One region of the Brevibacterium sp. Lmc1 genome, then DNA from elsewhere that is predicted to be linked to it. Evidence: predicted binding sites of a transcription regulator. Region 1 holds the regulator's gene; the other holds the start of a gene.
What was found. The regulator HrcA, encoded in region 1, represses chaperone genes, less so after heat shock. The targets are predictions, from matches to a motif close to TTNGCACTCGNNNNNNNCGAGTGCNAA.
Positions count from the first base shown of each region.

Region 2: the regulator HrcA is predicted to act here: its motif matches at 2,627-2,653, upstream of groL (chaperonin GroEL).

Region 1 covers NZ_CM172803.1:2,330,085-2,333,563, forward strand. Annotated here, with positions in the region: gene dnaJ (molecular chaperone DnaJ) at 1-913, opposite strand, end outside; gene hrcA (heat-inducible transcriptional repressor HrcA) at 1,036-2,076, opposite strand; gene AC239G_RS10505 (DUF3097 family protein) at 2,237-3,100, shown strand; gene AC239G_RS10510 (magnetosome magnetite crystal formation protein family) at 3,265-3,479, shown strand, end outside.
Region 2 covers NZ_CM172803.1:3,386,033-3,389,511, forward strand. Annotated here, with positions in the region: gene AC239G_RS15155 (DUF1707 SHOCT-like domain-containing protein) at 1-127, shown strand, start outside; gene AC239G_RS15160 (DUF4440 domain-containing protein) at 241-624, opposite strand; gene groL (chaperonin GroEL) at 827-2,470, opposite strand; gene AC239G_RS15170 (cold-shock protein) at 3,024-3,227, opposite strand.

The DNA.
Region 1 (3,479 bases):
CGAGCCCGGGAAGTTTGACGATGGTGCCGGACTGGGTGCCGGCGGCGATGGTGAGGTCCTGAGTGCCGTCGAAGGTCTCGAACGGGATGGTCGCACCCAGGGTCGCTGCGGTCATCGGCACGGAGACGGCGGCCCGGAGGTTGTCGCCGTCGCGCTGGAAGACCTCGTGGCGGGTGACCATGACCTCGACGAAGAGGTCACCGGCGGGTCCGCCTCCGGGGCCGACCTCACCCTGGCTGCTCAGCTGGATGCGGGTGCCGTCGGAGACCCCGGCGGGGATCCGGATCTTCATGGTCCGCTGTTTGCGCACTCGTCCGTCGCCCTGGCAGTTGAGGCAGGGGTTCGGGATGACGGTGCCGAAGCCGTGGCAGGAGTTGCAGGTCTGGTTCGTGACCATCTGACCCAGCAGGGTCCGGGTCATGCGCTGGACGCTGCCGGCTCCGTGGCACAGCGAGCAGGTCTCGATCTTCGTGCCTTCCTGCGTGCCGGCGCCCGAACAGGTGTCGCAGACGACTGCAGTGGTGACATCGAGGTCGACGGTGCCGCCGAAGGCCGCGGTCTTCAGGTCGATATTGACTCCGACGAGGGCATCCTTGCCGCGCTGGGTGCGCGGGATCGGACCCCCGGCCTGACCGCCGCCGCCGCCGAAGAAGGTCTCGAAGATGTCGCCGAATCCGCCGAATCCGCCGCCGGCCGGGAAGCCCTGACCGTTCTCGCCGCCGCCCATATCGTAGTTGCGGCGCTTCTCCGGGTCGGAGAGCACATCGTAGGCCAGTGAGATGGCCTTGAATTCGTCCTCGTGACCGGGATTGACGTCCGGGTGGTACTTGCGTGCCAGCTTCCGGTACGACGACTTGATCTCAGCCGCGGAAGCATCTTTGGACACTCCGAGTGTTTCATAGTGATCGGCCACAGAAACTTCTCTCTCCCTGACGTAGTGGTCTTCTCTGTTCGTGGTGGTGGCTGCGTCCTTGCGCGGTGCTCACCGGTGATGCGCTGCCCGCCTGCGGGTGCCCCTGGTCGATGTCAAGGGACCTACCCTCGATCGAGGATCGAGGACACGTATTTGGCGACGGCACGGACTGCCGAGATCGTCGTCGGATAGTCCATTCGGGTCGGGCCGAGCACTGCCAGTCTGGCCGAGGAACCCGCGTCATGACCATATTCGGCGGCGACGACGGAAGTCGAGCTGAATGATTCGTGAGTATTCTCACGCCCGATGCGCACGCTGATCTCCTCGTGGTCTTCTGCCATCGAGGTGAGCAGCCTGAGCAGGACGACCTGTTCTTCGAAGGCTTCGAGGATCGGGGCCATCTTCTCTCCGAATTCGCTTCCGGAGCGGGCGAGGTTCGCGGTGCCGGCCATGATGATGCGCTCTTCACGCGTCGCGGCCACGAGGTCGACGACGGCGGCTCTGACCTGTTTGAGCCCGGAGTCGTCACGAGCGGTCGGCTCACTCGATTCGGTGGCGGTCGCCTCGGCGGCGGGGGCCGATCCGAAGACCTGCGCGAGTGTGCGTCCGGCGAATTCGGCGTTGATCTGATCGCGCAGTCCGCGGACGGCGTCTTCGTCGAGCGGGCTCGGGGTGATCACGGTCTTCTGCTCGACCTGGCCGGCATCGGTGATGAGGACGACGAGGATCCGGCCGGGTCCGAGACCGACGATCTCGATGTGCTTGATGCGCGCCCGCGACACCGTCGGGTATTGGATGAGCGCGACCTGTCGGGTGAGGCCGGAGAGGACGCGGACGGTGCGGTCGAGCATCTCGTCGAGATCGACGTCGCCGTCGATGAGCTGAAAGATCGCGCGCCGCTCGGCGGTGGTCAGCGGTTTGAACTCGTCGATCCGGTCGACGAACATCCGGTAGCCGAGGTCGGTGGGGATCCGTCCGGCAGAGGTGTGGGGCTGGGCGATATAGCCCTCTTGTTCGAGCGCGGCCATATCGTTGCGGATCGTGGCGGGAGAGACGCCGAGGGTGTGGCGCTGGACGATCGCCTTCGATCCCACGGGTTCGTTGGTGGCGACGAAGTCCTCGACGATGGCGCGCAGCACCTGTGCACGTCTGCTGTCGTTCATCGCGGATCTCCTCTCCGTCTCGCCGATCCATCGCGGTCCCGTGCCTGCGCTTGGCACTCTGTGAGTCTGAGTGCCAATTCTACGCCTCTCGTTCCCGGAATTCATTTCAGGGGTGGCCTGCGGGTCTGCACGCCTGCGGGACCGTCCTTGATTATGGTGGGTGCCCGTGAATGCTTTTGATCGATATGGTCCCGATGTGCTCTCCGGTTCCTCCCCGTCGTCGCACCGTCCGAAGAAGTCCCGCCAGGTCGAGCTCGGCCTGGGCATGGTTCTCGAGGATGCGATGAGCGGCTATGTCGGTGCTGTCGTCGGCGCGGAGAAGACCACGGCCGGTGTCGTCGTCAAGCTCGAAGATCGCGTCGGCAAGGTGCGTGCCTTTCCCCTGGGACCGGGCTTCCTCCTCGAGGGCCGGCCCGTCGATGTGCAGCTGCCGAAGAAGAAGGCGCAGCAGCCCGGACGGACGGCGTCGGGGTCTCGCGCCGTGGTCGGCGCGAAGGCTCGGGTGGCTCGTGGGTCGCGGATCTGGGTCGAGGGCAAGCACGACGCCGAACTCGTCGAGAAGATCTGGGGCGATGATCTGCGCATCGAAGGCGTCGTCGTCGAACCCTTGGGCGGTCTCGATGATGTCACCGACAAGCTCGAGGCCTTCGGTCCGGATCGGGACCATCGAGTCGGTGTCCTCGCCGACCATCTGGTTAATGGGACGAAGGAATCGAAGATCGCCGAGGCGGTCCGTGCCGATCCGCGCTACCGCGATGTCGTCCACATCATCGGTCACCCGTACGTCGATATCTGGCAAGCGGTGAAGCCCCACGTCGTCGGCATCCGCGAATGGCCGGTCGTCCCTCGCGGTGAGGATTGGAAGACGGGAATACTGCGTCGCATCGGATGGCCGCATGCCGACCATCGGGACGTTGCCCGCGGGTGGGTGCGCATCCTCGGGAAGGTGAGCACCATCGCCGATGTCGAACCGACGCTGTCGGGTCGCGTCGAGGAGCTCATCGACTTCGTCACCGTCGGCTGAGTGACTTCGGTGGTGCGGCGCGGTGGTTCTTGGTGGTCACGCGGAGCTGTCGGCGTGTGCCGACGGCGTGTGCCGAATCTGTCACAGGAGTGAGGCTTTCCCGACATCCTCGGGACACTTGGCTCGGCTAGTGTGAATGGCAAGCGTTTCTCGAAAGGATCCCCATGTCGTATCACCCCGAGCAGCCGGGCAGCCGGCCGATGCCGCCGAACTACTCTCAGGCCTCAGGTCCGCAGCAGCACTACGCGCCGCAGAGCCAGCAGTATTCTCAGCCGCAGACGCACAGCGGTCAGACGAACTACGAGGGCCAGCCGGGATATGGTTCGCAGCGGGCGTACGGCGCTCAGCCGAACTACGGGGGCCAGCCGGGATACGGCGC
Region 2 (3,479 bases), 1.1 Mb from region 1:
CGGTACGGGCCTGCAGCCGCCGCATCCGTCTCATCCGCCGTACTCTCCCGGACAGATCTCACGGCGGGAAGAGCGGGACCGGCGCCGGTCGCATCGCCGCCATAACCGCGACAATCCCTGGGACTGAGGTTACGTTCCGGGTCTGGCAGGGTCTGGGCCTCTTCAGGCCCGGAAACTCCGTTTCCTACTCAGACCGGGCACGTCCGGAACCGTCTCAAGCAGGGCACGTCCGGAACTGTCTCAGACTTGGAAGATCCGGATCTGTCCGAACTCCTGTGCTTTGTGCGTGGTGAACCACATCGTGTGCGAGAAGTGCCGCAGGTCGTCGCCGTCGGCCTCGGCCTGCCAGTATCCCCACGCGGCCGCGGCTTTGCCGTGGGTGATCGCTGCTTCGAGGTGGCCGACCTCGTGAGAATGGCCGGACAACTTCAACAGAGCTTCGACGACGGCTTCTCGGCCCGTGTGGGTTTCGACGTCGGAAGGGTGAACGACCTGGAGCACGCAATCGTCGGCGATCACCTCGTTGAGTGCTTCTCTGTCGCCGTTGAAGAGATTCTCCTCGAACGTTGCAACGAAGACGTTCTTCGGACTGTTTCCGCAGGCGTCGGTTCCGGTGAAGGTCATGGACCCAGCCTATGCGGGCCCGAGCGGTGTCACAACGGGTCGGCGGGCCGCCTCGGCGATGATGGTCGCCGACGCACGACGAGCGGACACTTCCGCGTGAACGATCTTACCGTCGGGCCGGGACCCGAGAGTCCGAGCACGAAAACGGCCGTGCCGGCACCCTTGCGGGCACCGGCACGGCGGATCGAACAAGCGGTGGCTATCAGAAGCCCATGCCGCCCATTCCACCCATTCCGTCCATACCGGCAGCTGCGTCTGCACCTGCGGCGGCCTTTTCGGGCTTGTCGGCGACGACCGACTCGGTGGTGAGGAACAGACCGGCGATCGAGGCGGCGTTCTGCAGGGCAGAGCGGGTCACCTTGACCGGGTCGTTGATGCCGGCGGCCAGCAGGTCCTCGTACTCACCGGTTGCGGCGTTGAGACCGAATCCGGCTTCGAGGTTGGCGACCTTGTCGGCAACCACACCGGCTTCGAGGCCGGCGTTCGTGGCGATCTGCTTCAGCGGGGCTTCGATGGCAACCTTGACGATGTTGGCACCGGTGGCCTCGTCTCCCTCGAGTGCGAGGTCGGCGAATGCGGCCTTGCCAGCCTGGATGAGCGAGACGCCGCCACCGGCGACGATTCCCTCTTCCACAGCAGCCTTGGCATTGCGCACGGCATCTTCGATGCGGTGCTTGGTTTCCTTGAGCTCAACCTCGGTGGCGGCTCCGGCCTTGATGACTGCAACACCGCCGGCCAGCTTGGCCAGACGTTCCTGCAGCTTCTCACGGTCGTAGTCGGAGTCCGAGTTCTCGATCTCGGCGCGGATCTGAGCGACCCGTCCGGCGATCTCCTCGGCGTCCCCGGCGCCCTCGACGATGGTGGTCTCGTCCTTGGTGATGACGACCTTGCGGGCGGTGCCCAGCAGATCGGTGGTCACGCTGTCGAGCTTGAGCCCGACTTCCTCGGACACGACCTGGCCACCGGTGAGGATGGCGATGTCGGCGAGCTGAGCCTTGCGACGGTCACCGAAGCCCGGAGCCTTGACGGCCACGGACTTGAAGGTGCCCTTTAGCTTGTTCAGCACCAGGACGGCCAGGGCTTCGCCCTCGACGTCTTCGGCGATGATGAACAGCGGCTTGTTGGACTGCTGGACCTTCTCGAGGACGGGCAGCAGGTCCTTCACGTTCGAGATCTTGGAGTTGACGATGAGGATGTAGGGATCCTCAAGGACAGCTTCCTGGCGATCGGTGTCGGTGACGAAGTAACCGGAGATGTAGCCCTTGTCGAAGCGCATACCCTCGGTCAGTTCGAGCTCGAGTCCGAAGGTGTTGGACTCCTCGACGGTGACGACGCCTTCCTTTCCGACCTTGTCGATGGCCTCGGCGATCAGTTCACCGATTGCGGGATCTCCGGCGGAGATGCCAGCGGTGGCGGCGATCTGTTCCTTGGTCTCGATGTCGATGGCGTTGTTCAGCAGGACGTTCGTGACGGCCTCAACGGCCTTCTCGATACCGCGCTTGAGGCTGAGCGGATCAGCACCGGCTGCCACGTTGCGCAGGCCTTCGCGGACGAGAGCCTGTGCGAGCACGGTAGCGGTGGTGGTTCCGTCGCCTGCGACGTCGTCAGTCTTCTTGGCGACTTCCTTGACGAGCTCGGCGCCGATCTTCTCGTAGGGGTCCTCGAGTTCGATCTCCTTGGCAATGGAGACGCCATCGTTGGTGATGGTCGGTGCGCCCCACTGCTTTTCGAGCACGACATTGCGACCGCGGGGTCCAAGGGTCACCTTGACCGCGTCCGCAAGCTGGTTGAGGCCAGCTTCGAGTCCTCGACGAGCTTCTTCGTCGAATGCAATCATCTTTGCCATAGTGGCTTAGATCCTCCCTGATGGAGTGGAGTGGGAATCCAGAGCAGTCGTCAACGCCCGCGACGGCAGAGAGTGTGTCCGCATGTTCCATTCCACATATGGACCACGCTCTCGAGACGACTGGTGGGAACCCATCGGTTTTCACCAGTACTAGATTTAGCACTCTCCCCATGCGAGTGCAAATGTTTGTCGCCCGCCAAGATGGGCGAGGGCAGTTCAGATCCGCGAGTTGTCGGCGCGCGATGGAGGCGCAGCGGGCAGTTCGGCCCAGCGCGAAACGCTTGGCGCAGGCCCGATTGCCCACGATTTCGAACAGCCCAATTTATGGCGAGTAGCCCTGTTTTCAACATGGGCTGCTCAACTCACACTGGGCTGAATCGAAGTCCATGCGCACGGGTGCACCCGACGCGGCCCCCGGGCCCCGCGGGCACTGAAAAGCGCCGAGCAGTTGCCTGCTCGGCGCTTCCCCCGTGCGATTGGTGCCGGTCGGCCCGAAGGCCGTTCCGACTCCCCGCCGCAGCGGATCAGAAAACTGTGCTGACAGCAGCCAGTCTCAGAGGAGGGTGACGGACTCCGCCTGAGGACCCTTTTGTCCTTCTCCAACTTCGAACTGAACCTGCTGGCCCTCTTCGAGAGAGCGGTAGCCGTCCATCTGGATTGCGCTCCAGTGAACGAACACGTCCTGGTTGTCGCCTTCAAGGGTGATGAATCCATAGCCCTTTTCAGCGTTGAACCACTTGACGGTACCTTGTGCCATTACTTCTCCATACAGTGCAGTGCCATTGAAATCCCGCATCGCAGCCGCGATCAGATGACCCCACCCGAGATACGGAAGCTAGTAAAACTCAACTGACCCCGCGACTTCTCTCATTGACCTCTAGAGAATAATCTCGGTGAAGCACGAATAGAACACAAGGTGCTGTGCTTGCCTAGCTGTTGCAACTCTACCGCAGGCGCGCATCCCACCTAGAGCGGTTCAACACTGTTATAGATTCGTTACCTAAGGGTT